One region of the Mesorhizobium sp. P2_C5_2 genome, then DNA from elsewhere that is predicted to be linked to it. Evidence: predicted binding sites of a transcription regulator. Region 1 holds the regulator's gene; each other region holds the start of a gene.
What was found. Region 1 encodes PhoB, which activates phosphate uptake and scavenging genes when phosphate is short. Its sites were predicted from a motif close to TGTCATNNANCTGTCAT; they were not measured.
Positions count from the first base shown of each region.

Region 2: a site for PhoB is predicted at 2,691-2,707, ahead of AC1D1B_RS17650 (PhoX family protein). Genes of this name have one in related genera too.
Region 3: a site for PhoB is predicted at 2,146-2,162, ahead of AC1D1B_RS08645 (LTA synthase family protein). Genes of this name have one in related genera too.
Region 4: a site for PhoB is predicted at 5,775-5,791, ahead of AC1D1B_RS13810 (acid phosphatase). Genes of this name have one in related genera too.

Region 1 is NZ_JBFUDV010000008.1:80,202-87,761, reverse strand. Features, by position in the region: gene pstC (phosphate ABC transporter permease subunit PstC) at 1-1,294, shown strand, start outside; gene pstA (phosphate ABC transporter permease PstA) at 1,291-2,607, shown strand; gene pstB (phosphate ABC transporter ATP-binding protein PstB) at 2,625-3,449, shown strand; gene phoU (phosphate signaling complex protein PhoU) at 3,491-4,195, shown strand; gene phoB (phosphate regulon transcriptional regulator PhoB) at 4,212-4,901, shown strand; gene AC1D1B_RS26800 (ROK family protein) at 4,932-6,167, opposite strand; gene xylF (D-xylose ABC transporter substrate-binding protein) at 6,438-7,478, shown strand.
Region 2 is NZ_JBFUDV010000004.1:507,466-515,025, forward strand. Features, by position in the region: gene AC1D1B_RS17645 (GMC family oxidoreductase) at 1-650, shown strand, start outside; gene AC1D1B_RS17650 (PhoX family protein) at 722-2,635, opposite strand; gene AC1D1B_RS17655 (hypothetical protein) at 2,747-3,142, opposite strand; gene urtA (urea ABC transporter substrate-binding protein) at 3,457-4,767, shown strand; gene urtB (urea ABC transporter permease subunit UrtB) at 4,896-6,512, shown strand; gene urtC (urea ABC transporter permease subunit UrtC) at 6,509-7,560, shown strand, end outside.
Region 3 is NZ_JBFUDV010000002.1:354,536-362,095, reverse strand. Features, by position in the region: gene AC1D1B_RS08645 (LTA synthase family protein) at 165-2,093, opposite strand; gene fabD (ACP S-malonyltransferase) at 2,374-3,321, shown strand; gene AC1D1B_RS08635 (hypothetical protein) at 3,352-3,540, shown strand; gene fabG (3-oxoacyl-[acyl-carrier-protein] reductase) at 3,551-4,288, shown strand; gene AC1D1B_RS08625 (acyl carrier protein) at 4,533-4,769, shown strand; gene fabF (beta-ketoacyl-ACP synthase II) at 4,804-6,066, shown strand; gene mltG (endolytic transglycosylase MltG) at 6,269-7,528, shown strand.
Region 4 is NZ_JBFUDV010000003.1:516,504-524,063, reverse strand. Features, by position in the region: gene ychF (redox-regulated ATPase YchF) at 1-785, shown strand, start outside; gene corA (magnesium/cobalt transporter CorA) at 997-1,971, shown strand; gene AC1D1B_RS13830 (MaoC family dehydratase) at 2,160-2,621, shown strand; gene AC1D1B_RS13825 (MaoC family dehydratase) at 2,618-3,079, shown strand; gene AC1D1B_RS13820 (adenine phosphoribosyltransferase) at 3,168-3,713, opposite strand; gene AC1D1B_RS13815 (alpha-hydroxy acid oxidase) at 3,723-4,868, opposite strand; gene AC1D1B_RS13810 (acid phosphatase) at 5,035-5,730, opposite strand; gene AC1D1B_RS13805 (cytochrome c1) at 5,857-6,729, opposite strand; gene AC1D1B_RS13800 (cytochrome b) at 6,753-7,560, opposite strand, start outside.

The DNA.
Region 1 (7,560 bases):
GCTGCTCGCCGTCTGGGACATCGGCTCGTCCTTCTATCTTGACCGGCACATCCACGCCGCCCTGCCCGAGCGCACCGTCGACTCCAAGGTCGCCAGCGAAGCGCTCGATGCCAGCCTGGTGAAGAGCCTCGCCAAGGGCCTGCGCCGGCTCGATGCCGGTACGCCGCTTCCCGCCACCTTCGCTGAATTGCAGCCGCTGCTCATCGCCAAGGGCGTGGCGCTGGCCAGCGATACGCAGGATTACATGATCCCGATCGCCGTCGACGCGAACACGGTCCAGGACCGGCTCAGCTGGTTTGGCGCGGTGCTGACCTTCGCCCTGTCGATCGCCGGCGCCTTTTATGCGCTGAGGCAGATCGCGCCGCGCGCCAGGGCGCGCAACAATGTCGAAAGGCTGATGCTGTGGGGGCTGCTTGCGGCCTCGACCATCGCCATCCTGACAACGGTCGGCATCGTGCTGTCGATGCTGTTCCAGACCATCACTTTCTTCGAAAGTGTGTCGCCGATGAGCTTCTTCTTCGGCACGGTCTGGAATCCGCGTTTCGCCGCTGCCGGCTCGGGCGGCAGCCAGGGCCAGTTCGGCCTGATCCCGCTGCTCGCCGGCACGCTCTACATCGCCGCCGTCGCTCTTCTGGTGGCCGTGCCGGTCGGGCTGATGTCGGCTGTCTACATGTCCGAATATGCCTCGCGTAGCGTGCGCTCGGTGGTCAAGCCGGCGTTGGAGCTGCTGGCCGGTATCCCTACCATCGTCTACGGCATCTTCGCCGTGGTCACGCTCGGGCCGTTCCTGCGCGATCTGTCGGCGGCGCTCACTGGCGGCTCGCCCTTCATCCAGGGCCAGAGCATCTTCACCGCCGGCCTGGTGATGGGCGTCATGCTGATCCCGGTCGTGTCCTCGCTTTCCGACGACATTATCACGGCGGTGCCGCGCGCCATGCGTGACGGCTCGCTCGGCCTCGGCGCCACGCGCTCCGAGACGATCAAGCGGGTGATCCTGCCAGCCGCACTTCCCGGCATCGTCGGCGCGATCCTGTTGACCGCGTCGCGCGCCATCGGCGAGACGATGATCGTCGTCCTGGCGGCCGGTGTCGCCGCCAATCTCACCATCAACCCGTTCGAAGCGATGACGACTATCACCGTCAAGATCGTCAATCAGCTGACCGGCGATCTTGAGTTCAACTCGCCGCAGACGCTGGTCGCCTTCGCGCTCGGCCTGACGCTGTTCGCGCTGACGCTGGTGATGAACATCGTGGCCCTCTACATCGTGCGCAAGTACCGGGAGCAGTACGAATGACCGACATCCCCCTGGACACGATGGCGGGTGCCGTTGCGCGTCCGCGCCGCGACATCGGGCTGAAGGCGCGTTACGCCGCCGAACGCCGTTTCCGCATCTATGGCGTGATTGCGATCTCGGTCGGCCTGGCGTTCCTGGCCATCATGTTGATCACCATCGTCTCGAAGGGCTACACCGCCTTCTGGCAGACCACGGTGACGCTGCCGATCAGCTTCGACGAGAAGGTGATCGATCCCTCGAACAAGCGCGCCACCGATCCGAATGTGCTGATCAAGGCGAACTATCCCAAGCTTGCCGAAAACGCGCTGGTGGCCAAGCTCGGCATCGATCCCGCCAACAAGCCGATGATGTTGAAGCTCAAGGGTTTCCTGTCGGAAGGCGCCCGCGTGCAGCTGCGCGACATCGTGTCCGCCGATCCGTCGGTGATCGGCACGACGCGCGTCGTCAACATCCTGGCCGCCGCCAACCTCGACTCGGCCTTCAAGGGCCAGATCGACCTCGGCGTCGATGAAGCGCGACGCAAGGTGTCCAACCAGCAGATCGAGTGGATGAACAAGCTCAAGGCCGATGGCGTGATGGCCGAGCATTTCAACACCGGCCTGTTCACCTATGGCGCTTCCAGCCGCCCGGAAACGTCGGGCATGGGCGTGGCCATCATCGGCTCGTTCTACATGATGGTGATCGTGCTGCTCCTGGCGCTGCCGATCGGCGTCGCCGCCTCCATCTATCTCGAGGAATTCGCCAAGAAGAACCGCTTCACTGACCTGATCGAAGTCAACATCAACAATCTGGCGGCGGTGCCGTCGATCGTCTTCGGTCTGCTTGGCCTTGCGGTGTTCATCAACTTTCTCGGCATGCCGCGCTCGGCCGCCTTTGTCGGCGGCCTGGTGCTGACGCTGATGACACTGCCGACCATCATCATCGCCACGCGCGCAGCCCTTGCCGCCGTGCCGCCGTCGATCCGCTCGGCAGCGCTTGGGCTTGGCGCCTCGAAGATGCAGATGGTGTTTCAGCACATACTGCCGCTTGCCGCACCCGGCATCCTGACCGGCACCATCATCGGCCTGGCGCGTGCGCTCGGCGAGACAGCACCGCTGCTTCTGATCGGCATGGTCGCCTTCGTCGCCGACTATCCGAAGACGCCTTTCGATCCGGCGACCGCGCTGCCGGTGCAGATCTACATGTGGGCAAACGAGGCCGAACGCGCTTTTGTCGAGCGCATGTCGGGCGCCATCATCATCCTGCTCGTCTTCCTCATGGCCATGAACATCACCGCGATCGTGCTTCGGCGCCGGTTCGAGCGGCGCTGGTAGAAAAAAGGCAATTTGGTATGAACATCATGACCGAACAGTCCCTTGAAAACGCAGTGGGCGACAAAATGAACGCCAAGTCGAACGAAGTCATCAAGATGCGCGGCGACAAGGTCGGCGTCTTCTACGGCGAGAAGCAGGCGCTGTTCGACGTCAATCTCGACGTCCGCCAGAACCAGGTGACGGCGCTGATCGGCCCGTCCGGCTGCGGCAAGTCGACCTTCCTGCGCTGCCTCAACCGCATGAACGACACCATCGATTCGGCGCGGGTGACGGGCAAGATCACGCTGGACGAGGACGACATCTACGACAAGAACATCGACGTCGTCGAACTCCGCGCCCGCGTCGGCATGGTGTTCCAGAAGCCCAATCCGTTCCCGAAGTCGATCTACGAGAATGTCGCCTACGGCCCGCGCATCCACGGGCTGGCCAAGCGCAAGTCCGACATGGACCAGATCGTCGAATCCAGCCTGAAGAAGGCGGCGATCTGGAATGAGGTCAAGGACCGCCTGCAGGAGCCCGGCACCGGCCTGTCCGGCGGCCAGCAGCAGCGCCTGTGCATCGCGCGCGCCATCGCCGTGTCGCCGGAAGTGATTCTGATGGACGAGCCCTGCTCGGCGCTCGACCCGATCGCCACAGCCCGCGTCGAGGAACTGATCGACGAACTGCGCCAGAACTACACGATCGTCATCGTCACCCACTCGATGCAGCAGGCGGCGCGCGTGTCGCAGCGCACGGCGATGTTCCATCTCGGCTATCTGGTCGAAGAGGGCGCCACCGACAAGATGTTCACCAACCCCGACGACAAGCGCACCCAGGACTATATTACCGGCCGCTTCGGCTGAGCCGTCCAGCGGTTGAATTTTCAGGCACGAGGACCAGGATCATGGGTGAACATACCGTCGCCTCCTTCGATGAAGAACTGGGGCAGATCAGCAAGCTGATCCGCGACATGGGCGATCTGGCCGGCTCGATGGTCAGCGGCTCGACCAGGGCGCTGCTCACTTCGGACAACGCGCTGGCGCAGCGTGTCGTCTCCGACGACGCCATCATGGACGCGCGCCAGCGTGAACTGGACGACCGCGCCATCACGCTCATCGCCAAGCGCCAGCCGATGGCCAACGATCTGCGCGCCGTGGTTGGCTCGATCCGCATGGCCGGCGACCTTGAGCGCATCGGCGATCTCGCCAAGAACATCGCCAAGCGCGTCGGCACCGTTGGCCTCAGCGTCACACCGCGCGACCTGTCGCATTCCATCGATGCGATGGCGCAGCTGGTGCTGATCCAGGTTCAAAGCGTTGTCGAGGAGTATGCTGCCGCCGATGCCGCGGCGCTGGCGAAACTCCGGAATGACGACGAGCGCATCGACGTCAAATACACGTCCGTGTTTCGCGAACTCTTGACCTACATGATGGAAGACCCGCGCAACATCACCGCCTGCACGCATCTCCTGTTCTGCGCCAAGAATCTGGAGCGCATCGGCGATCATGTCACCAACATCGCTGAAAATGCGTACTATGTGCTGACCGGCCAGCAATTGCCCGCCAATCGCCCGAAGCAGGACGAGACGGCGATGGCCACGTCGGCCTGACAAGGGTGAACTGCTGATGATTGCGCCACGCATCATGGTCGTGGAGGATGAGGAGCCGCTAGGCGTGCTCCTCCGCTACAACCTCGAATCCGAAGGCTACCAGGTCGAAGTGGTGACACGCGGCGATGAGGCCGAGATTCGGCTGCAGGAAAACGTGCCCGATCTGCTGGTGCTCGACTGGATGGTGCCGGCAGTGTCCGGCATCGAGCTCTGCCGACGGCTGCGGATGCGGCCCGAGACCGAACGGCTGCCGATCATCATGCTGACCGCGCGCGGTGAAGAAAGCGATCGCGTGCGCGGTCTCTCCACCGGCGCCGACGACTACCTGGTGAAACCATTCTCGACGCCCGAGTTCATGGCACGCGTCAAGGCGCTCCTGCGCCGCGCCAAGCCGGAAGTCCTGTCCAGCGTGCTCAAGGTCGGCGACATCGTGCTCGACCGTGAATCGCACCGCGTCTACCGCAAGAAGAGCGAGATCCGGCTCGGGCCGACCGAGTTCCGCCTGCTCGAGTTCATGATGCGCCATCCCGGCCGGGTGTTCTCGCGCAGCCAGCTGCTCGACAATGTCTGGGGCGAGACGATCTATATCGACGAGCGTACCGTGGACGTGCATGTCGGCCGCCTGCGCAAGGCGGTCAACAATGGCCGCATGCCTGACGTGATCCGCACCATCCGCGGCGCCGGCTACGCCATCCGCGAAGACTAGGCCGCGCCGTGCCGCGCCGTTGCCGGCCTCTCAGGCGACATGTTTGCCGGTCTTCGACTGAATCCCCGGCGCGAAAATCTCCTGGTCGACGAAGCCGAGGGCGCGCATGGCGCAGCCTTCGCGGATCAGCGGCAGTTCGTTGGGCTCGGTGTCGAAGGAGATCGACTTCGAGTGCTGGCCGCCGGCAGTCTGGGCGATCGCTTCGCGCAGCGCCGGTTCGATCAGGTCGAAGGCGGCGGCGCTGACCCCGACCATGGCGACAGGTGCGGGATCGATCAGCGCGAACAGGCTGCCAAGGCCGAAGCCGAGCGCTTCGCCGGCCTTGCGGTAGGCTTCCCGCTCCGGGCCGTCGGTCTCCCGGGCGCGCGCGGCAAGCGCGCGCATATCAGCGTCGCCGACATCGACCGGTTCGGCGTCCTCGCTCATCATTTTGGCGCTGCGCCAGATGGCGTAGTTGCCGGCATAGGCCTCGACGCAGCCGCGCCGCCCGCAACGGCAGAGCGCGCCGCCCGGACGGTGGATCATGTGGCCGAACTCGCCGCCAGACGAATGGGTGCCGGTGAACAGTTCGCCTTTCAGCACCAGCCCCATGCCGATACCGTGCGAGAGGAGGATAGCGATGAAATCGTCGCGGTAGCGCTCGGGCTGGCGCCATTGCAGCGCCACCGCCATCATGTTGCAGTCGTTCTCCATGGTGGCCGGAATGCCGAATTCCGCTTCCAGTATATCGGCGAAGGCAATGTCGGTCAGCGGCGTGATCGGCGACCACAGCATGGCGCGCGCCTGCGAATCGGTGATGCCCTGGATGCCCATGGCAATGCGGGCGATGCTTTGGACATCGAGGTCGGGATCCTCGAGCCGCCGCCGCACGATTGCCGTGCATTCGCCGATCAGCTCGTCGCGCGGCATGGTCAGCGTGTCCAGCCGGCGCTGCTCCTCGGCGACCACGTGGCCGGCATAGTCGATGACGGTGACGGAGAGGAAGTTCAGCGACAGCACCACGGTCATCACGGCCGCTGCTTCCGGGTTGAGGCCCAGGCCGACCTGCGGCCGGCCGCGCTTCAGCGCAACGGTCTCGCCAGGTTTGCTCTCGGCCAGTATGCCTTCCTGAATCAAATCAGACGAGATCGCCGATATGGTCGAATGGCTGAGGCCTGTCGTTGCGGCAATCTCCGTTCGCGACGGCTGGCCGGCCCGGCGCACGGCCGAAATCACCATCGCACGGTTGCGACGGCGCAGATCGTCGTGGCGGATACCAACCGACATCTTTTTTGTTTCCTCCCGGTCCCCCCGCGCCTCATGATAGTGGAGGCGGTCAGGGACGCCACGCAAATATTGGCAGAAGCCGGCGGCGCTGTCATTGTTTATTGCGGGTCTCGAAAAAAATCGGCGAGGCCATCAGAATCCATCAGAATCGATGTTGACAGCGCCTCGCTGTTGGACCAGTATTTTTTCGAGGCTCGAAAAAATAGAGCCTCTGTGTGCCGGCCTTCGGGCCAGTTTTGTCGCGCCGCGCGCGGCGCAGGGAGGATTATCATGAACAGATTTGCAGCCGCCATGCTGGCGGGTGTCGCCATGTCGCTGACGCTGGTGTCGGTCGCGCAGGCGAAGGACAAGGTCATCGGCGTGTCGTGGTCGAATTTCCAGGAAGAGCGCTGGAAGACCGACGAAGCGGCGATGAAGGCGGCGATCGAGGCTGCCGGCGACAAGTACATTTCCGCCGACGCGCAGTCCAATCCCGGCAAGCAGCTGACCGACGTCGAGAGCCTGATCTCGCAGGGCGCCAACTCGCTGATCATCCTCGCACAGGACGCCTCGGCCATCGGCCCGGCGGTGCAGAAGGCGCTGGATGAAGGCATTCCGGTCGTCGGCTATGACCGCCTGATCGAGAACAAGGACGTCTTCTACCTGACCTTCGACAACAAGGAAGTCGGCCGTATGCAGGCCCGCGAAGTGTTCAAGGCGAAGCCCGAAGGCAACTACGTCTTCATCAAGGGCTCGGGTTCCGATCCGAATGCCGATTTCCTGTTCTCGGGCTCGATGGAAGTGCTCAAGGAAGCCATCGACTCGGGCAAGATCAAGAATGTCGGCGAGGCCTATACGGATGGCTGGCTGCCGGCGAACGCCCAGAAGAACATGGAACAGTTCCTGACCGCGAACGACAACAAGGTCGATGCGGTGGTCGCGGCCAATGACGGCACCGCTGGCGGTGTTGTCGCGGCGCTGACGGCGCAAGGTCTTGCCGGAACGGTTCCGGTGTCCGGCCAGGACGGCGACCATGCCGCGCTGAACCGCATCGCGCTCGGCACGCAGACCGTGTCGGTGTGGAAAGATGCGCGAGAGCTCGGCAAGAACGCCGCCGAGATCGCCTCGCAGCTCGCCGACGGCAAGAAGACCGGCGAAATCGCCGGCGCCAAGGACTTCACCACGCCCGGTGGCAACACCGTCAAGTCGCTGTTCCTGACCCCGGTTGCGATCACCAAGGACAACCTCAACGTCGTCATCGATGCCGGCTGGATCAAGAAGGACGAAGTCTGCACGGGCGTCGCCGCCGGCAGCGTCGCGGCCTGCAACTAAGCTTGGCTGTTTCCATCCGATATCGACGCCGCGGCCCCAAAGCCGCGGCGTTTTCTCAACAAGATTTGTGTTTCCGCCATAG
Region 2 (7,560 bases), on a different contig from region 1:
CGGTCTATGCCATCTTCGACAAGCCGGTGCACATGTATCGCGGCACCACCATGGCCGGCATCATCCGCGACGAGGCGCGGCACGATCCCTCACGCGGCTTTGTCGGCGGCTACGAGTTCGAGACGCTGTCGCTCGGCCTGCCTTTCATGGCCGCCTTCCTCAATCCGGGCGGCTGGGGCCGTTCCTTCACCACGGCGCTCGACCACTATGATCACATGGCCGGCCTGTGGATCGTCGGCGAGGACATGCCGCGCGCGGAAAACCGCATCACCCTGCACAAGGACGAGAAGGATGCCCATGGCATGCCGATCGCCGACGTGCATTTCGATGATCACCCCAACGACACGGTGATGCGCAACCATGCCTACAAGCAGGCCACCGCACTTTACGACGCGGTCGGCGCAACGCGCTCCTTCCCGACGCCGCCCTATCCCTCGACCCACAATCTCGGCACCAACCGGATGAGCGAGAAGGCGGAAGACGGCGTCGTCAACAAACACGGCCAGGCGCACGACATCAAGAACCTGTTCGTGTCGGACGGCAGCCAGTTCACCACCGGGGCGGCGGAGAACCCGACGCTGACGATCGTGTCGCTGGCGATCCGCCAGGCCGAATACATCGCCTCGCAAATGTCGGCCAAGACGATCTAAGCCGACCAAAAACCGTCCTCCCGGACCTCAAGGCGGAACGCGCCAAGTCGCGTTCCGCCTTTTTCGTCTGGCTAAGCGCCGACCGGCTGCCCGTCCTTGCGGCGGATGGCGACGACGGAAGGCCGCGGCAACTGGCCGTTTTTGAAGTCGGGCCACAGCGTCTGCACCTTGTCGAGCGTCTCGGCGTCTTCCGCAGGATGCTGCACCGACAGGAACAGCGTCGTGCCATCCGGCGTGAAGCATGGGCCGGTCGCCTCCGCGCCATGCGGGCAGGTGAACAGCAGTTTGGGCAGGCCGCGCGCCGCGCCTTCCGTGTCGACGCCGTAGACGCCGTCCGGCAGGTCGAAATCATTGGCGCCGTCCGTCGCCACCCACAGCCGCCCGGCCGGGTCGAAGGTGATGTTGTCGGGGCAGACGAACCAGCCATTGTCCGACGTATCCGGATGGAACGTGGCGCCGACCTTGGCATCTTTCGGGTTGCCGCAGAGCACGAACAGGTCCCAGGCATACTTTTCCGCCGTATGGTCGGCGTCCGCGCCACGGCCGCCGGGCGGGATCAGCTCGACGATATGGCCCCACAGGTTTTCCGGCCGGGTGTTGGCCGGATTGACCTTCGACTGGTCGCGCTTCTTGTTCTTGGTCATCACCGCATAGACACGGCCGGTCACCGGATTGGTCTCGATATCCTCGGGCCGGTCCATCGGCGTGGCGCCGAGCGCGTCGGCGGCAAACCGCGTCTTCAACAGCACCTCGGCCTGGTCGGCAAAACCGTTTTCGGCGGTGAGCTTGCCTTGGCCGTGCACCAAAGGCAGCCATGTCATCGAACCATCGGCATCGAAGCGGGCGACCGATAGCACGCCATCGTCGAGCAGATTGGCGCCGGAGGCCGAGTTGGCCTTGTCGTAGGCCTTGGCCGAGACGAAGCGATACATGTATTCGAAATAGTCGTCGTCACCCATATAGACGACGACGCGACCGTCCTTGTTGAGGACCACCGTCGAGGCCTCATGCGACATGCGGCCGAGCGCTGTGCGCTTCACCGGCTTGGACTGCGGGTCGTAGGGATCGATCTCCACCACCCAGTCGAAGCGGTTTGCCTCGTTCGGCTCCTTGTCGAGGTTGAAGCGGTCATGGAAGCGGCCGCGGCCGTAGATGTCGGAGCCGTCGAAGCCGTAGCGGTCGAGAAGCTCGGCGGTCGGCGCCTTCTTCGGGTCACCGCCGAAAATATCGGAAACACCTTCCTCACAGGTCAGCACCGTGCCCCAGGGGGTGAAGCCGCCGCTGCAGTTGTAACTGGTGCCGAGCACCTTGGTGCCGGTGACGTCGGCTGAGGTCTTCATCAGGGCATGGCCGGCGGCCGGTCCGGAAACGGTCATTTCGGTGTTGGCGGTGATGCGGCGGTTGAGCGGGCTGTCGGCAACCGTTTCCCACTTGCCGTCCTTCAACTGCACTTCGACGATCGAATGCCCCATCGCGGCCATGCCGAGATCGACCTGTTCCTTGGTCATCGTCTTGCCGGAATCGTCCTCGGTCGTGCCCGGAAACATCACATTGGGCGAGATGTACTCATTGTTGACGCAGAGCAGGCCATGGTCGGAATTGACCGTGCCTTTGGGCAGCGGCATGAAGGCGATGTAGTCGCAATTGTAGCCAAAACGCTTTTCCTGTTCGTCCGCGGCGACCTTGTTGCCGTCGAACTCGGCGAGACCGGCGGCAAGCGGATCGCCCCAGCGCGCGACGATGGTCGTCTCATAGCCTTCGGCGGCGGCATGGGTCTTGTCGTAGACGCGCTTCAACTCGGGAAAGCCAAGCGTCGACTGCGCTGCCGCGGCATGCGTTTCACCGGCAAACAGGGAGCCGACAAAGCTGCCGCCGGCAATCAGCGCGCCGGAGGCAAGGCTGCCTTTCAAAAGAGACCGGCGCGAGACGCGCTCGGCAATGACGTCGCGGATGACGGGGGAGGATGAAGACGGTGCATTGGCCATGGTGTCTGCCTCTCAGGGTGGATGTTACGGCGCACCGCTGCCGTAGTCTGCTTCGGCAACATCCGCATGACAGGAGAGGAAACCGCAAGCGAACGACTGGATCGGGCTCGCTCAGCCCTTGGTGCAGGTCGAGGCAGTGAAGGCGCCGTCGGGCTGCTTCAGGATGATGTCAAACGACGGGGTGGTCTCGCCGTCCAGCGTGGCTTGCGTCATCGAGACTGAGTTGCCGCCGGTGGTGTAGCCGCCCAGCGGGCCCAGCCAGGTGATCTCGCCATTGGCGTTCATCTGGTAGTTGTAGCCTTGCGGCGCGGTGCCGAACGTCACCGGGCCGCTATAGACATTGCCCTTGATGGTAATGTCGCCGAGGTTCAGGAAGGCGCCCAGCAGATAGACTTCGCAGTGATAGGTACCGTCCGGCAGCTTGCCATCGCTGAAGTCGGCGCGCGCGGCGCCGCTCGTTGCGATCAGCAGCAGGATGCCGGAAATGCATGAGATGCGGGATGTCATCGGGTTACTCGTTTGCGGAATGAGCTTGCCCCATTTTTGCGCCGTGCTGCAATATTGTTCGCCCGCAAGCCGCTGCCGGAGATCAAAATCTAGGCACTTGTCATACTTGGGCGAAAATTAGGCAAAAGCCTTGTGCGCTGCGCAAATTTCCCTCAATCAGTTCTTAACCGGCTGCCTTTGTTTTCTTTAGGCTAATATAATAACCGGCTGATAACGTTCGGCTATCTCCCCTTTCCGAGAGGTGCCTTTGCATTTGGCACGGCTGTTGCATTGCATTGTTGCGGTGCAATCAACCAAGCTTGGGAGTCTTCGGTATGAGGGGTAATTTCGCTACAATAACAAAAATGTTTTCGGCCGGCGTGGTCGCTGCCGGCCTGTCGATGTCGTCTCCAGCCAAGGCCGCCGAAGACACGATCAAGGTCGGCATTCTGCATTCGCTGTCGGGGACCATGGCGATTTCGGAAACGACGCTGAAAGACGCCATGCTGATGCTCATCGAAGAGCAGAACGCCAAGGGTGGCCTGCTCGGCAAGAAGCTGGAAGCGGTCGTCGTCGATCCGGCGTCCAACTGGCCGCTCTTCGCCGAAAAGGCGCGCGAGCTGATCTCCAAGGACAAGGTCGCGGCCGTATTCGGCTGCTGGACCTCGGTGTCGCGCAAATCCGTTCTGCCGGTATTCTCCGAGCTCGACAACATCCTGTTCTATCCCGTCCAGTATGAGGGCGAGGAAAGCGAGCGCAACGTGTTCTACACTGGTGCGGCTCCCAACCAGCAGGCCATCCCTGCTGTCGACTACCTGATGAGCGAGGATGGCGGCTCGGTGAAGCGCTGGGTGCTGGAAGGCACCGACTATGTCTATCCGCGCACCACCAACAAGATCCTCGAGGCCTATCTGAAGGCCAAGGGCGTCGCCGCCGAAGACATCATGGTCAACTACACGCCGTTCGGCTTCTCCGACTGGCAGACCGAGGTGTCGGCGATCAAGAAGTTCGGCTCGGCCGGCAAGAAGACCGCCGTCGTCTCGACCGTCAACGGTGACGCCAACGTTCCCTTCTACAAGGAACTCGGCAACCAGGGCATCAAGGCCGAGGATATCCCGGTCATGGCCTTCTCGGTCGGCGAGGAAGAACTGGCCGGTCTCGACACCGCGCCGCTGGTCGGCCATCTCGCCGCCTGGAACTATTTCGAGAGCGTCGACACGCCGGAAAACAAGAAGTTCATCGCCGACTGGCACAAGTTCATCAAGAATGACAAGCGCACCACCAACGACCCGATGGAAGCCCACTATATCGGCTTCAACATGTGGGTGAAGGCGGTCGAGAAGGCCGGCACTACCGATCCGGACAAGGTGATCGACGCCATGGTCGGCGTGTCCGTGCCGAACCTCACCGGCGGCTATTCGACGATGATGCCGAACCATCACATCACCAAGCCGGTGCTGATCGGCGAGATCCAGGCCGACGGCCAGTTCGAGACCGTGTCGCAGACGCCCGGCCTCGTGATGGGCGACGAATGGTCCGACTATCTGCCTGATTCCAAGGACCTGATCTCGGATTGGCGCGCGCCTCTGTCCTGCGGCAACTTCAACGTCGCCACCGGCAAGTGCGGCGGCAAGGGGACCAACTGATCCTCCCCGGCCTGGACCATCAGGTCCATGGCCATCTGGCCGGTTCCAAGGCCAGAGACCGCAAGGCGTCCGGGCGCTTCAGCCCGCCCGGACGCCGAATTCCACCTCCCGGAAAAGTATCTGAACGGATGATCCTGTTGCGCGCTCTCGGCCTCATGTTGGTGTTCCTGATGGCAAGTCTGTTGCCGTCGAACGCAGCCGAAGCCGATTTGCGCGCCATCATCGCCAAGTTCGCCACCGGCACTGGCTTTTCCGCCATCGAGGCCGTGGTGCGCGAGCTTGCCGCTACCGGCGATCCGCTGGTTGAACGGCCGCTTGCCGCTCTTGCCGAAGGCAATCTCTACATCCGCAAAGCCGATTCCATGGTTTTCGTCGGCAATGAGGCCGGCGACAGCGTCTCGCTGCTCGATCCGCTGAGCGGCGAAAAGACCGGCGATGCCGCCAAGACCGATATCACCAAGATCAAGGTCAACAACACGCTGCGCCGTGTCATCCGCGACGCGCTGGGCACGCTGACGCTCCGCGCCAAGGATCCGTCTGTCCGCATCGCCGCGGCCGATACCATGTTCAAGACGCCCGATGCCGCCAACATCGAGCCGCTCGACGCGGCAATCGCCGCCGAGACCGATGCCAAGGTCAAGGCACTCTTTGAACAGGCGCGCGCGGCATCGGTGCTGGTCTCCGACAAGCCGGAAGCGGACAAGCTCGCGGCAGTCGCGCTGATCGGCGCGCGCGGCGATCGCGACGCGCTCTCGCTGCTGACCGCGGTCGAGGCTAATGCGCAAGGCGCGGTCAAGGACGCGGCGACCGCGGCAATCGCCAGCATCAATTCGAGCCTGGCGCTGTGGGATGCCGGCCAGAACATCTGGTACGGCATTTCGCTCGGCTCGGTGCTGCTGCTCGCGGCCATCGGCCTTGCCATCACCTTCGGCGTCATGGGCGTCATCAACATGGCGCATGGCGAGATGGTGATGCTCGGCGCCTACACCACCTTTGTCGTCCAGCAGGTGATCCGAACCTCATTCCCCGGCCTGTTCGACTGGTCGCTGGTCATCGCGCTGCCGCTGGCTTTTCTGGTTGCTGCTTCTGTCGGCCTTATCATCGAGCGCGGCGTCATCCGCTTTCTCTACGGCCGGCCGCTGGAAACGCTGCTCGCGACCTGGGGCGTCTCGCTGGTGCTGCAACAAGCGGTGCGTTCGATCTTCGGGCCGACCAACCAGGAGGTCGGCAATCCCTCCTGGATGTCGGGCTCGTTCGACGTCGGCCAGTTGGCCATCACCTGGAACCGGCTGTGGATCCTGGTCTTCGCGCTCACTGTCTTTGGGGTGCTGCTCTACGTCATGAAGCGCACGCCCTGGGGCCTGCAGATGCGCGCCGTCACCGCCAACCGGCGCATGGCCGCCTCGATGGGCATCCGGACGCCCTGGGTCGACGCGCTGACCTTTGCTCTCGGATCGGGAATTGCCGGCATTGCCGGCGTCGCGCTCAGCCAGATCGACAATGTCTCGCCCAATCTCGGCCGCGGCTACATCATCGACAGTTTCATGGTCGTGGTCTTCGGCGGCGTCGGCAATCTCTGGGGCACGCTGGTTGGCGCCTTCTCGCTCGGCATCGTCAACAAGGTTCTGGAACCCTATGCCGGCGCGGTGCTCGGGAAGATCGTCGTGCTGGTGCTGATCATCCTGTTCATCCAGAAGCGCCCGCGCGGCCTGTTCGCGCTCAAGGGCAGGGCGGTGGAAGCATGATCACTGGACACTTCTTTGCCGCTGGCGCCGACCGCCGCATCGCCATCACCATTTTCATCCTGTCGGCTGCCGCCATCATCGTGCCGCTGCTCAACCTCGCGGTGTCGCCGACCAGCGCGTTCTATATTCCGCCCTATATCGTCGCGCTGACCGGCAAATATCTCTGCTACGCACTGCTTGCCTTGGCGCTCGATCTCGTCTGGGGCTATTGCGGCATCCTTTCGCTCGGCCACGGCGCCTTCTTCGCGCTCGGCGGCTATGCGATGGGCATGTATCTGATGCGCCAGATCGGCTCGCGCGGTGTCTACGGCAATCCCATCCTGCCCGACTTCATGGTATTCCTGAATTACAAGGAATTGCCCTGGTTCTGGACCGGCTTCGACCATTTCTGGTTCGCCGCCATCATGGTGCTCGCCGTGCCCGGCCTGCTCGCCTTCGTCTTCGGCTGGTTCGCCTTCCGCAGCCGCGTCACCGGCGTCTATCTCTCGATCATCACCCAGGCGATGACCTATGCGCTGCTGCTTGCCTTCTTCCGCAACGATATGGGTTTCGGCGGCAACAACGGCCTGACCGATTTCAAGGATATTTTGGGCTTCAACGTCCAGGCCGACGCGACCCGCTCGGCCCTGTTCGCCGCCAGTGCGGCGATGCTGGCGCTCGCCGTCTTCATCACCTGGGCCATCGTTGGCTCCAAATACGGCAAGCTGCTGATGGCTGTGCGCGATGCCGAAAGCCGCACCCGCTTCCTTGGCTGGCGGGCGGAGAATGTGAAGCTGTTCGCCTTCACCGTGTCGGCCGTGATGGCTGGCATTGCCGGCGCGCTCTATGTGCCGCAGGTCGGCATCATCAATCCCGGCGAGTTCGAGCCGTCCAACTCGATCGAAGTGGTGATCTGGGCAGCCGTCGGTGGGCGCGGCACCATTGTCGGCCCGATCGTCGGCGCGCTGCTCGTCAATGCCGGCAAATCCTGGTTCACCGGGCTGCTGCCGGAATTCTGGCTGTTTGCGCTCGGCGGCCTGTTCGTCGCCGTCACGCTGTTCCTGCCCAA
Region 3 (7,560 bases), on a different contig from region 1:
GAGGCGGAAGCGCTTCTGGCTTCACACGAAGGTTTTGGGTAAAACCTCCGGCCCTCCGTTCAGCCCCCAGCAAGGACCGGCAGATTGCGGGCGTCTATACAGCAATTTGGCGGGAAGGCAAGGGCACGAGGCGTTCCAGACAGCGTCCTTGGCGTCGCAGGCCATCAACTTGTATGGGCGACGACCTTGTCCACCGTTTCGGGGAAGAAGTCGGGCGCGGCCTTACGCTTGCCGAACATCATGTCGTATTGCAGCAGGCGAAAATCGTTGATCGCCGGATCGACGTCCTTCTGCCGCGCCCAGTCTGGGGTCGCTTCGCCTGAAGGCGTCAGCAGCAGGTTGCGGTCAACAACGCGGTAGCGTTCGCGCAGCGCGCCGAGGAAGCCGGTGTAGTAAGGGTGTGTGATCCCTGCCGTGGTCAGGATGTGATAGGGCAGGAAGGCCGGACTGACCGCGCCCATATCCTGCGCCGGACCGGTGCGGTTCGACCAGATGATCAGCGGCGTCTGGTGGTGCTCGAGTGCCGCCTCCGGCGTAGCCTCCCTGCGCGGCGCGACATTGTCTTTCAGGAAGCCGGTCTCGACATAGACGGGACCGAGCGGCGGCAGATGGTCGCCGAAGAAGGCGATGACCGTCGGCCGCTCGCGCTTCTTCGCCCATTCGATCAGCCGTTCGAGGCCACGGTCGGCATCGGCCGAACCCTCGGCGTAGCTGAGCAGCGATTCCCGCGCCCATGTGCTGATGGGTGCCGCGACCTTGTGGGTCGGATTGTAATAGCGGTACGGCTCGTAGGGGCCGTGGTTCTGCAGGCTGACGGCGAAGAAGAACACCGGATCCTCGCTGGCGTCGGCCTCGCGGATGATCTCGTCGGTCATTGCCGCGTCGGAGGCCAGCGGCCCGCGCTTTTCCAGCGGCGGCAGCGTCTCTTCCGAGCGGAAATCGTTGAAGCCGAAATCGGCATAGACCGCGCCCCGGTTCCAGAACCAGTTGGTGCCGGGATGGATGGCGCGCGCGCGGTAGCCTTCGCTTTTCAGGAAGGTCGCCAGCGACGGCGTCGGCGTGCGCACATATTGCTGATAAGGGATCGAGCCCGCCGGCAGGAAGGCATTGGAAAAGCCGGTCAGCGCCTCGAACTCGATGTTGGCGGTCATGCCGCCGAATTCCGGCGAGAACATATAGCCCGAGCGTAATGCCCGCACGTTGGGTATCGGGTCCGGCGTGATGGTGACGCCGGGCAGCTTGGTCGGATCCCAGAAGGATTCGCTCATCACCACGATGATGTCGGGTTTCTCATCCGGCACCGAGGCTGTCACATCCGGCCTGTCGATCGCGTCGATCGCCTTGTCGGAGTAGCCGGCCGGCGCCGAAACATGCGCCATCGGCACGTTGAGCGCGAAGGCCAGTGCAAAGCCGTTGGAGGCGTAGTTCTCCTTCTGGTCCCACATGATCGGGATGATCTGCAGCCGGTCGCGGGTCCACGAGAAAGTGGCGTAATCCATGATCGAGACGAAGAAGGCGAGCAGCGGCACCGCCAGCGTCAGCCGTGCCAGCCGCCCCTTGCGGCTGAGGATCGGCACCTTGCGGCGCCACAGCCGCCAGCCATAGATCAGCAACGACAGTCCGGCGACGATGCCGACAGCCATGGCCACCGCCGTCCAGGGCCGCTCGCGCACCAGCAGCGGCATCAATGCCATGATCTGGCGCGAATAGAGGAAATCGGTCGGGTAGAGCGGATCGCCGAGATAATGCGACTTCTGATGCCCGACAAAGGCCAGAGCCAGCGTCAGCGGCGCGACGATCATCAGGCTCTGGTGGCTGCGGCCGAGCACGGCGTCCAGTCCAATCAGCACCAGCGCAAAGACGATGATGGTGGTCCAGCCCGGCTTGAACGGCTGCAGGAAGAAGTCGACCGTGCCGAAGAAGTCGCCGCGCACGATCCATTCGATTGCGAACACCAGGGCGGCCGAGGCAAGCAGCGTGACCAGGCCGTAGCGGATGACAGGCCATCTGCGCCCCGGCAGATAGCCGGTGGACGGATCGTCCTCCAAGAACTGTGGCGCGGGTACGGCCGCGCCCTTCCTGATCCTTGCCACGTCTTTTCCCCCGGGCCCAAGCAACGCGTTTTTTCCACTCGCGTCACCGTTCTGTCATAGAACTGTCATCCAAAAGCTAGCGCCTGTGGCGAAAATAAGAAGAGCCAGCAAACGATTCGTGAGCGGTTTTCATCAGGAGTGATCGGCAAAAAGCCTTTCGGAACAGGGACTCGGGGTCAGTTTCCGGCTGGACCAAGGGCCGAAATGCCGACCGCGGGCTTGACTTGGCGGTCCGCCTTGCGTCACAGGCAGGAAAAATCAGGCGCTGGAGAGAGCCCAAATGGCCGTTGCATTCACCTTTCCGGGACAAGGCAGCCAGGCTGTCGGCATGGGCAAGGACCTCGCCGACGCCTTCCCCGAGGCGCGCAGGGTCTTCGAGGAAGTCGATGACGCGCTGGGTGAAAAGCTGTCGAAACTGATCTGGGAAGGTCCGGAAGAGACGCTGACCTTGACCGCCAATGCCCAGCCGGCGCTGATGGCCGTGTCGTTGGCCGCGGTTCGGGCACTGGAAGCGCGCGGCTTTTCGCTGAAGGGCAAGGTTGCCTACGTCGCCGGCCATTCGCTCGGCGAATACTCCGCCCTTGCCGCCGCCGGCTTCGTTTCGGTCGCCGATGCCGCCCGGCTGCTGCGCATTCGCGGCAATGCCATGCAGGCGGCAGTGCCGGCCGGCGAGGGCGCGATGGCGGCGATCATCGGGCTGGAACAGCCGGATGTCGAAGCCGCTTGCGCCGAGGCTGCAACGGGATCCGGCAAGGTCTGCCAGATCGCCAACGACAATGGCGGTGGCCAGCTGGTGATCTCCGGCGCCAGGGCCGCGGTGGAACTCGCCGCAAAACTATGCACCGAAAAGGGCGCCAAGCGAGCGCTGATGCTGCAGGTCTCTGCCCCCTTCCATTCGGCGCTGATGGCGCCGGCGGCCAATGTCATGCGCGAGGCGCTGGCCGGGGTAACCAAGCATGCGCCGGTGGTTCCCGTTGTCTCCAACGTCACCGTGACCCCGACCAGCGATCCCGACGAGATCGCACGGCGCCTGGTCGAGCAGATTACCGGGCGCGTGCGCTGGCGCGAAACGGTAGAGTGGCTCGGCGCCAACGGCGTCGCTTCGCTTTACGAGATTGGCGCCGGCAAGGTGCTGTCGGGCCTGGCGCGGCGCATCAACCGCGACATCGCCACATCGGCCGTCGGCACGCCCGCCGATGTAGAGGCCGCGCTGGCCGCGCTTGGCTAGGTGAGTTTCAACGTTACCGACAGGTGTCGCATGCCCACATCGAAGATTGGCCGGCGCAAAGCGGAGCACTTAGGCGACGAGTATCGCATTGCAACTGAGGTTGTGGAGCGCATTCGGCGTGGCGACGAAGATGTCCTAAAAGCCGAAGACTTCTGGCATGGCTTGGATGATTTGACGTATATGGACCCAGGATCGCCTGCGGCACTGTCGGAAAAATGAGGTTGAAAAAATGTTTGAACTGACCGGCCGCAAGGCGCTTGTCACTGGCGCATCGGGTGGCATTGGTGAGGCGATTGCCCGGGTGCTGCATGCGCAAGGCGCCATTGTCGGCCTGCATGGCACCCGCATCGAGAAACTGGAGACCCTGGCCGGTGAACTCGGCGATCGGGTAAAACTGTTTCCGGCCAATTTGTCGAACCGCGACGAGGTCAAGGCGCTTGGCCAGAAGGCGGAGGCCGAACTCGAAGGCGTCGACATCCTGGTCAACAATGCCGGCATCACCAAGGACGGCCTGTTCGTGCGCATGTCGGATGCCGATTGGGACAGCGTGCTCGAGGTCAACCTGACCGCCGTGTTCCGGCTGACCCGCGAACTCACCCATCCGATGATGCGCCGCCGCCATGGCCGCATCATCAACATCACTTCGGTGGTCGGCGTCACCGGCAATCCCGGCCAGACCAATTACTGTGCCTCCAAGGCCGGCATGATCGGCTTTTCCAAGTCGCTGGCGCAGGAGATCGCCACCCGCAACATCACCGTCAACTGCGTCGCCCCGGGCTTCATCGAATCGGCCATGACCGACAAGCTCAACGACAAGCAGAAAGATGCGATCATGGCCGCGATCCCGACGCGCCGCATGGGCACGAGTGTTGAAGTGGCGTCTGCCGTCGCCTATCTCGCCTCCAACGAAGCCGCCTACGTCACCGGCCAGACCATCCATGTCAACGGCGGCATGGCGATGATCTGACGGGACATGGCCGGGTTATAAGAAGACATGGCCGGCTTGTGAAAGAAGACATGGCCGGCTTGTGAAAAGAGACCATTTCGCCTTGGACCTTAGCCAATTTTCGTGTAATGCGGCCCGCAACCCGGCGGTTCGGGCAAAAACCGGTCCGGCACCGTTGCGTTTCCGGCAGGACCATCTTTCAGCTTGATTAGCGGCATTCTGCCCGCTAACGAAGACAGACAAACAAAAGACGAGGATGCCCCAAATGAGTGACACCGCAGAGCGCGTCAAGAAGATCGTCATCGAACATCTTGGCGTCGATGCCGACAAGGTGACCGAGCAGGCGAGCTTCATCGATGATCTGGGCGCGGACAGCCTCGATACGGTCGAACTCGTCATGGCGTTCGAAGAAGAGTTCGGCGTCGAGATTCCGGACGATGCGGCCGAGACCATCCTGACCGTCGGCGATGCCGTGAAGTACATCGACAAGGCTTCGGCCTGACGCCATCCGCAGTCATCACCGGGGAGGACCTGCGATGAGGCGTGTCGTCGTCACGGGCCTTGGCCTGGTTTCGCCGTTCGGCATGGGCTTCGAGCACAGCTGGAAGGAACTGCTGACCGGCCGCAGCGCCGCCAAGCGCGTCACCGAGTTCGAAGTGGAAGATCTTGCCTGCAAGATCGCCCACGTCATTCCGCGCGGTGACGGCACCAACGGCACGCTCAATCCCGAAGCCGTGCTTGAGCCCAAGGAACTGCGCAAGATCGGCGACTTCATCCTTTACGGGATTGCGGCCGCCGACGAAGCGCTGAAGGATTCCGGCTGGGAGCCCAGCACCGAAGCCGAGCGTTGCGCCACCGGCGTCATGATCGGCTCCGGCATTGGCGGTCTCGAGGGCATCGCCGAGAATGCGCTGATCCTCCATGAGCGCGGACCGCGCCGCATCAGCCCGTTCTTCATTCCTGGAAACATCATCAATCTGGTCTCCGGCCAGGTATCGATCCGGCACCGGCTGAAAGGCCCCAACCACGCCGTCGTCACCGCATGCTCGACCGGCGCGCACGCCATTGGCGATGCCGCCCGGCTGATCATCTTCGGCGATGCCGACGTGATGCTGGCCGGCGGCGCCGAATCGCCTGTGACCAGGCTCTCGCTTGCCGGCTTCGCCGCTTGCCGGGCGCTGTCCACCGACCGCAACGACACACCTGAAAAGGCCTCGCGCCCCTACGACCGCGACCGCGACGGCTTCGTCATGGGCGAGGGCGCCGGCGTCGTCGTGCTGGAAGAACTCGAACACGCCAAGGCGCGTGGCGCCAAGATTCATGCCGAGGTCACCGGCTACGGCCTGACCGGCGACGCCTATCACATCACCGCACCTGCCGAAGACGGCGACGGCGCCTTCCGCTGCATGACGGCGGCGCTGAACCGGGCCAAGCTGACGCCCGCCGATATCGACTATATCAACGCGCACGGCACCTCGACCATGGCCGATACGATCGAACTCGGCGCTGTCGAGCGGCTGGTCGGCAACGCCGCCTCGAAGATCTCGATGTCGTCGACCAAGTCGTCGATCGGCCATCTCCTGGGTGCCGCGGGTGCCGCCGAGGCGATCTTCTCGATCCTCGCCATCCGCGACAACATCGCGCCCGCCACCATCAATCTCGACAACCCGGAACGCGAAACCGCGATCGATCTTGTACCCAACACGCCACGGCATCGCCAGGTCGACGTGGCGCTGTCCAACTCCTTCGGCTTCGGCGGCACCAACGCTTCGCTGGTCTTCCAGCGCTATATCGGCTGATTGCGGTATCGACCGGCGCGCCAGCGGTCTGTCGTCAATTTTGCCATATTCGAGCCTACTCTGCCGCTGGGGATTCGTCGCATCGGCCTGAAACCGAAGGCGCTTTTTTAGAAAGCACGATGCGTAGGCTTGAAATGTTAGGGCACGCTGTACGTCCAACCGGGCGCATGGTCGCTCTAAGAGATCAGATGGTAGGGCGCTTATGAACACCAATCCGGGCGGCAGCGGACAATTCGGACAAAACCAGCAGACCGGCCCGATCGTGCCGAAGACTGCGGCCGAGGCCTTGCGGCCGGAAGCCGGCACACCGCCGCCGAAGCGCTCACGCGCCTCGCGCAGCCAGGTCGTCGTGTTCATGAACTTCGTCATCTCCGCTGTGATGTTGATGATCCTCGCCGCCGGCGTTTCGCTTTATTTCGGCAAACAGGCCTTCAACGAACCTGGTCCGTCCGCCAATGGCGACACCTTCCTGGTCAAGCCGAGCACTGGCGTCCAGGACATTGCCGACCAGCTCGAACGGCGTGGATTGATCAGCGACGCCCGCATCTTCCGTATTGGCGTGCGCGTCTATGGCAATGATTCAGCGCTGAAGGCCGGCGAATACGAGGTCAAGCCGCGCGCCTCCATGCGCGACATCATGGAGCTTCTGAAGAGCGGCAAGTCGGTGATGTACTCGCTGACCATTCCCGAGGGGCTGACGGTCGAGCAGGCGCTGCAGCGCGTCGCCGAGCAGGATGCGCTGACCGGCGACATGCCGGCGACCACGCCGGCCGAGGGAAGCCTCGCAACCGACACGTTGCGCTTCACCCGCGGCGCCACGCGCCAGCAGATGGTCGACAAGCTGCTCGCCGACCAGAAGAAGCTGGTCGACGAAGTCTGGCAGCGGCGCGCGCCCGACCTGCCTCTGGCCAATGTTGACGACTTCGTCACCTTGGCCTCGATCGTCGAAAAGGAAACCGGCCGGGGCGACGAGCGCTCGCGTGTTGCCGCCGTCTTCCTCAACCGTCTGGCCAAGGGCATGCGGCTGCAATCCGATCCGACCATCATTTACGGCCTGTTCGGCGGCAAGGGCAAACCCGCCGACCGGCCGATCTACCAGTCGGACATTGAGAAGCAGACGCCCTACAACACCTATCTGATCAACGGTCTGCCGCCGACGCCGATCGCCAATCCCGGCCGCGCCGCACTCGAAGCCGTCGCCAACCCGTCGAAGACCGATGATCTCTATTTCGTCGCCGACGGCACCGGTGGCCATGTCTTTGCCACGACGCTTGCCGAGCACAATGAGAACGTTGCCCGCTACCGGGCGCTGCAGAAAAAGCAGGCTGAAGACGCCGCCAAGGGCGCCAAGACCCCGGGCCAGACCGACGCGCCGGCGGATGGCGACGACAGCGGTGACGCCAGTGGCGATGCCGGCGGCGATAGCGGGGATGCCGGCGGCGATGCGGGCACTGCCCAGTAGCAGGCCGGCACTTTTTGACGGATTGACCTTAC
Region 4 (7,560 bases), on a different contig from region 1:
GCTTCGAGGATGACGACATCACCCATGTCGAGGGCAAGATCGACCCTGTCGCCGACGCCGATACAGTCGAGACCGAGCTGATGCTCGCCGACCTCGACAGCCTCGAGCGCCGCATCGTGCAGTTCCGCAAGCGCGCCGGCAGCAAGGACAAGGAAGCAACCACCGTGTTGCCGATGATGGAGGCTGCACTCGAACTCCTCCAGGCCGGCAAGCCGACCCGCATCCTGCTCAAGGGCATTTCAGCGGAGGATTTGCGCATCCTGCAGGGGCTGAACCTGTTGACCTCGCACCCCGTGCTCTATGTCTGCAACGTCGCCGAGGCCGACGCTGCCACCGGCAACGAGCACACCAAGGCGGTGGAGAAGATGGCGACCGCGCAGGGCGCCGGCACGGTTGTCATCTCGGCCGCGATCGAGGCAGAAGTCGCCCAGCTCTCCGACGAGGAAGAGATGGAATTCCTGTCTTCGCTCGGGCTCGACGAGCCTGGCCTGAACAAGGTCATCCGCGCCGGCTACGACCTGCTGCACCTGATCACCTATTTCACCGCCGGGCCGAAGGAAACGCGCGCCTGGACCATCCACAAGGGCGACAAGGCCCCGCAGGCCGCCGGCGTCATCCACACCGATTTCGAGCGCGGCTTCATCCGCGCCCAGACCATCGCCTACAACGACTACATCACGCTGGGCGGCGAAGTGGCGGCCAAGGAAGCCGGCAAGGCGCGCGACGAAGGCAAGGAATATGTCGTCCAGGACGGCGACGTGCTGCTGTTCAAGTTCAACACCTGAGCCTCCGGGCGGATCGCGGGCGGCGCGCTGACGGCGGCCGATCACAGCGTCGTCAAGTGGAAGACCGGCATGCTGCTTAGCTTGACTGCCCTTGGCACCGGGTCTAAGGCCGTCTGCATGCGACTTGGCCGCCCCCGTGGGGAACGGCTGCACCTGCAAGACCCATCGCTATCGAACGAAACCTCTTGGGCTCAACCAACGGAGACCGGCGATGATCAAGGCCTTCGTCGTCGACAATGACCGCCTGCGCCTCGCCGACGATCTTGTGGCCAATGGCGATCAGGTCGTCTGGGCCGACCTTCTCAATCCGACCAAGGAAGAGGAAGCAACGATCGAGACCTGGCTCGGCGTCGCCATTCCGACGCGCGAGGAGATGGAGGAGATCGAGATTTCGAGCCGCCTCTATATCGAGGACGGTGCCTATTTCATGACCGCCACTCTGCCGGCGCAGACCGAGGTCGACGATCCGCTGATGTCGCCGGTCACCTTCGTCCTTGCCGGTCCGAGACTGGTCACCATCCGCTATCATGAGCCGAAGGCGTTCAAGACCTTTCCGCTGCGCGCCGAGAAGGTGGCGACCGGCTGCACCACCGGCAACACCATCCTGATCGGCCTGCTGGAGGCGATCGTCGATCGCCTCGCCGACATTCTCGAACGCGCAGGCCGTGACATCGAGACGATCTCGCGCGACATCTTCGAAGCGCGCTCGACCAAGGTGAACAAGCGCAACCGCGATTTCCAGGAACTGCTCAAGGCCATCGGCCGCAAGGAGGACATCGCCTCCTCGATCCGCGACAGCCTGATCTCGCTGCAGCGCCTCACCGGCTTCCTTGCCCATGTCGCGACCCAGACCAAGATGAGCAAGGACATCCGCGCCCGCATCAAGACCGTATCGCGCGACGTGCTGTCGCTCGCCGACCACGCCACCTTCCTGTCGCAGAAGATCTCGTTCCTGCTCGATGCCACGCTGGGCATGATCTCGATCGAACAGAACGCCATCATCAAGATCTTCTCCGTCGCCGCCGTCATCTTCCTGCCGCCGACGCTGGTGGCCTCGATCTACGGCATGAATTTCGACATCATTCCGGAGCTGAAATGGGAGCTCGGCTATCCCTTCGCTATCGGCCTGATGATCCTGTCGGCGATCCTGCCCTTCTGGTATTTCCGCCGCCGCGGCTGGCTCTAATGCATGTCGCTCAAAAGTGGTCCCGGTTTTGAGAGAACGACATGCATAAAAACAAAAAACTAAAGCGCGTCGCCTGATTCCGTTCAAACGCGAGGCGCTTTAGGCCCAACAGAATTCGCTTGACCAAACGCCTCCCGGACGGCATCCGGATGCCCGGTGATCGTACAACCTTGAACCGGATTAGGATCATGACCGGAAAAAGCTGGGCCTATGAGGATTTCACCGAGGGCGCGTCGATCGACCTCGGCGCCAAAAAGGTGAGTGCGGCCGAGATCGTCGAATTCGCCGCCGAGTTCGATCCGCAGCCGATGCATCTCGACGAGGAAGCTGGCAAGGCCAGCATCCTTGGCGGGCTCGCTGCCTCCGGCTGGCACACCTGCGCGATCTTCATGCGCATGTTGTGCGACGCCTTCCTGCTCGACTCGACCGCGCAAGGTGCGCCCGGCATCGACCATGTCAAATGGAAGAAGCCGGTGCTGGAAGGCGATACGCTTTCCGGCAGGACCGGTGTGGTCGCCAGGCGCCTGTCGAAGTCACGCCCTCAGCTTGGCCTGGTCACGTTTCGCAGCGAGTTGCTCAACCAGCGTGGCGAAAGTGTCTTTGAACTCGAAAACACCGTCATGTTCCTGACCCGGGAGGCGGGCGCATGAGCCTCGACGAGTTCTTCCGCATTGGTGAAACCATCAACCTCGGTTCGCACACATTCGACGCCGAGGCGATCAAGGCGTTCGCCCGCAAATACGATCCGCAGCCTTTTCACGTCGACGAGGAGGCGGCAATGAAAAGCGTGTTCGGCAGCCTCTGCGCCTCAGGCTGGCACACCGCCGCCACCTGGATGAAACTCAGTGTCCAGGCCCGCATGGATGCCGGGTGGACCGGCCCCGGCCCGGTGCCCGAATTCGGCCCCTCGCCCGGTTTCAAGAATCTGAAATGGCCAAAGCCGGTCTATGCCGGCGAAACCGTCACCTTCATGCGCACGGCCCTGTCCCACCGCCCGCTCGCCACCCGCCCCGGCTGGCGGCTGCTCGCGCTGCGCTCGGAGGGCGTCGACTCGGCAGGCGACAAGGTGCTGGAGTTCGACAGCGCCGTGCTGGTGAAGGCTGAGTAGGAAGTAGGAAGTAGGGAATAGGCAGTAGGCAGTAGGCAGTAGTGAGTGCTGCGCCTTGCATGGAATGCGGAGCTCCCTACTCCCTACTCTAATGCCCTTCAAACCCGATCAACGTCCGCACCGGCACACCCAGTGCTTCCAGCTTGGCGCGCCCGCCCAGATCCGGCAGGTCGATGACAAAGCAGGCGGCAAGAATATCGGCACCGATCTGGCGGAGCAGCTTGACCGCTGCTTCCGCCGTGCCGCCGGTGGCGATCAGGTCATCGACCAGGATCACCTTCTCCCCCGGCGCAACGCCGTCCTTGTGCATCTCCATCTCGTCCAGCCCGTATTCCAGGCTGTAGGCGACGCGCACCGTCTCGTAAGGCAGCTTGCCCTTCTTGCGGATCGGCACGAAGCCGGCTGAAAGCTGATGCGCCACAGCGCCGCCGAGGATGAAGCCCCGCGCCTCGATGCCGGCGATCTTGTCGATCTTCTGCCCGGCATAGGGATGCACCAGCTCATCGATGGCGCGGCGGAAGGCGCGCGCATTGCCGAGCAGAGTGGTGATGTCGCGAAACAGAATGCCAGGCTTGGGATAATCCGGAATGGTGCGGATCGCGGCGAGCAGCGTGTCTTCGAGTGACGATTTCATGGCTTGAACTTACCTGAATCGGAGATTCGTGCGCGACAATTGTTCGATGGAACTGCAGCCCATCAGCTTCATGCCGCGCTCGATCTCGACCCGCATCTGCCCGAGCGCCCGCTCGACGCCTGGTTGGCCGGCCGCCGCCAGCGGGAAAAGATAGTAGCGCCCGACGCCAACAGCCTTGGCGCCCAGCGACAGCGCCTTGAGCACATGCGTGCCGCGCTGCACGCCGCCATCCATGATGACGTCTATTCGGTCACCAACGGCATCGACGATCTCGGCCAACTGGTCGAACGCCGCCCTCGAGCCGTCCAGCTGTCGGCCACCATGGTTCGACAGCACAATGCCGCTGCAGCCGATCTCGACGGCACGTTTGGCATCCTCCACCGACATGACGCCCTTGAGGCAGAACGGACCTCCCCACAGCTTGACCATCTCGGCGACGTCGTCCCATGTCATCGACGGATCGAGCATCTCGGTGAAGTAGCGGCTGATCGACATCGTGCCGCCGCCCATGTCGACATGCTCGTCGAGCTGCGGCAGCTCGAACCCCTCATGGGTGAAATAGTTGATCGCCCAGCCCGGCTTCAGCGCGAATTGCAGCATGCCGGCAAGGCTGAGCTTGAAGGGGATGGCAAAGCCGGTGCGCTTGTCGCGCTCGCGGTTTCCTCCGGTGATGCTGTCGACGGTCAGCATCATCACCTCGACGCCAACCGCCTTTGCCCGCTGCATCATCGCCCGGTTGAGGCCGCGGTCCTTGTGGAAATAGAACTGGTAGACCTGCGGGCTGCTGCTGATCCTGCGTGCTTCCTCGAGGCTGACGGTGCCGAGCGAGGACACGCCGAACATGGTGCCGAATTTGGCCGAAGCCTTGGCCACCGCGCGCTCACCCTGATGATGGAACAGCCGCTGCAAGGCGGTCGGCGAGCAATAGACGGGCATTGCCAGCTTCTGGCCCATCACCGTCACCGACATGTCGATCTCGCTGACACCGCGCAATACGTTGGGGACGAGGTCGCAGCTGTCGAAACTCTCGGTGTTGCGGCGATAGGTGACTTCATCGTCCGCCGCGCCGTCAATGTAGTTGAAGATCGGTCCAGGCAGCCGCTGCTGCGCCATGCGCCGGAAATCGGAAAAGTTGTGACAGTCGCGTAGCCGCATCATCGATTTCCAAATGCCATGGCGAAAGAAGCTGCTGCGTCGAATATCAATCCGATGCCGCCATGCCAACGGGCGAATTGCCGAACTGCCTCTTGGTCACAGCCATGAACGAAAAAGGGACGCCTTTGGCGCCCCTTTCCGTCGAAAGCCGACTATTGGGAATAGCTTACATGCCGAGATCGGAACGCAACTCGGCCTTGGCTATGTCGTACTCGGCCTTGAAGTCGTCCCGGTTAAGCAGGACGGCGGCAATGACGCTGCCGGAAATCTTGCCCATCTCGACATCGGACGGATAGTGGATGCCGCCGACCACGCGGTTGTGGGCATACTCGGCCGCACGCGCCATGATCACGGCGCGCTTTTCCGGAACCATGTCGGCCAGGATAATGCCCATCATGGTGCCGACCGTGGCATGGCCGGAAGGCCAGGAACCAGAGCTCGACAGCTTGACCACCGGCTTGACGAGATCACTGAGCTGGTGCGGTCGCGGGCGCTTCCAGACATCCTTGGCCGGGTCGACGACCGCGCCTTCGGTGGCCACGACACGATCGAAGAAGGCTGCGAATTTCGGCAGCTTTTCCTTGTTGAAATTCGGCCCCATGACATTGGTGAAGCGCCAGACGTCTTCCTCGGCGTCGGCAACGGCGCTGGCCTCCATTTCGGGCGTGCGCGTCACCTGCAGCGTCAGCACGGCGCCGAGCTCGGCCTTGGTCTCGGCCGAATCATTGGCCGGTGGCGGCGGCAGGATCATCGTCAGGTCGACGTCCTTGTTGGTGACGAAGGGTTTTGCGTCTTCGGCCTGGGCGGCCGAGCCGGCGATGAGCAGCAGCAGTCCTGCCGCAAGCGATGCGTATCTTTTCATGGGTGCGATCCTTTGATGAGGGCGGCACAGGATCGCCAGCGGCAGTGACGGCCGTGTGACAAGCCGCCTCCGGAAAAGCAAAAGGGCGCCTCGCGGCGCCCCTTTTTTATAGGTGGCTGGCAGCGCTTAGTGCGCCACGCCTTCCCACACCTTGCGCTTGGTCAGATACATCAGCGTCCCGAACAGAAGCAGGAACACCAGAACGCGGAAGCCGGTCTTCTTGCGGTCTTCCATATGCGGCTCGGCGGCCCACATCAGGAAGGCCGAGACGTCGCGCGAATACTGGTCGACCGTCTGCGGCGAGCCGTCATCATAGGTGACCTGGCCGTCGGACAGCGGCTTGGGCATCTTCAGCGACACGCCGGACATGAAGTAAGGATTGTAGTGCGTGCCTTCCGGGATCACCATGCCGGCCGGCGGCGTCTGGTCGTAGCCGGTCAGGAGCGAATGGATGTAATCCGGACCGCCCTGGGCGTACTGGGTGAAGATGTCGAACACGAAGCGCGGGAAGCCGCGCTCGACGCCGCGTGCCTTGGCCAGCAGCGACATGTCCGGCGGAGCAGCGCCACCGTTGGAGGCAGCGGCTGCCTGCTCATTGGCGAACGGCGCCGGGAAATAGTCGGACGGCTTGCCCGGGCGGTCGAACATGTCGCCGGCATCGTTGGGACCGTCATGGATGGTGTATTCGGCGGCAAAGGACTTCACCTGCGCCTCTGAATAGCCCAGGCCTTCCAGCGTGCGGAACGCCACCAAATTCATCGAATGGCAGGCCGAGCAGACTTCCTTGTAGACCTTCAGGCCGCGCTGCAGCTGCGCCTTGTCGTAGGTGCCGAACGGACCGGCAAAGCTCCAGTCCATTTCCTTCGGTTCGTCGATCGGGAAATGCGTCGGTGCTGCCGCGTTGTGCGCCTCTTCAGCGGCCATCGCCACGGTGCCGACCGCTCCGATGCCGCCAGCAAACAGGCCTAGCAAGGCGAGCGAGGTGAGAATCTTTTTCATGCCAAATCCCCTTAGATTCTCGCTCAGCCCTTGGTTTCCGGCGCGGAGGTCGCACCGGCCGGATGTCCCCCACCGGCACCCTTGTTCTTCTCCAGCACCGCCTCGGTGATCGAATTCGGCAGTCTGCGCGGCGTCTCGATAAGGCCCAGCACCGGCAGCGCGACCAGGAAGAAGGCGAAGTAGAACAGTGTCGCCGCTTGAGCGTAGCCAACGTAGTTGCCCGAGACCTCACCTATCAGGAGGGTCAACAGACCACCGCCTTCCGCCGGCTGCGAGCCCAGCCATCCGAGCAGGACAGCGTCGGCGACGAACAGCCAGAAAAACAGCTTGTACCAGGGCCGATAGACCGCCGAGCGCACCTTGGAGGTGTCAAGCCACGGCACCAGGAACAGCATGACGATGGCGCCGAACATGCACAGCACGCCGCCGAGCTTGGAGTTGATCGGCCCGATGTTGAAGGTGATGGCGCGCAGGATCGCGTAGAACGGCAGGAAGTACCATTCCGGCACGATGTGGGCCGGCGTCTTCAGCGGGTTGGCGATCGTGTAATTGTCCGGATGGCCGAGGAAGTTCGGCAGGTAGAAGACGAAATAGGCGAAGAGGAACAGGAACACGATCATGCCGAACGCGTCCTTGATGGTCGCATAGGGCGTGAAGGCGACGGTGTCGGTCTTCGACTTGACCTCGATGCCGGTCGGATTCGACTGGCCGACCACATGCAGCGCCCAGACGTGCAGGACGACGACGCCGGCAATCATGAACGGCAGCAAATAGTGCAGCGCAAAGAAGCGGTTGAGCGTCGGATTGTCGACGGCGAAACCGCCGAGCAGC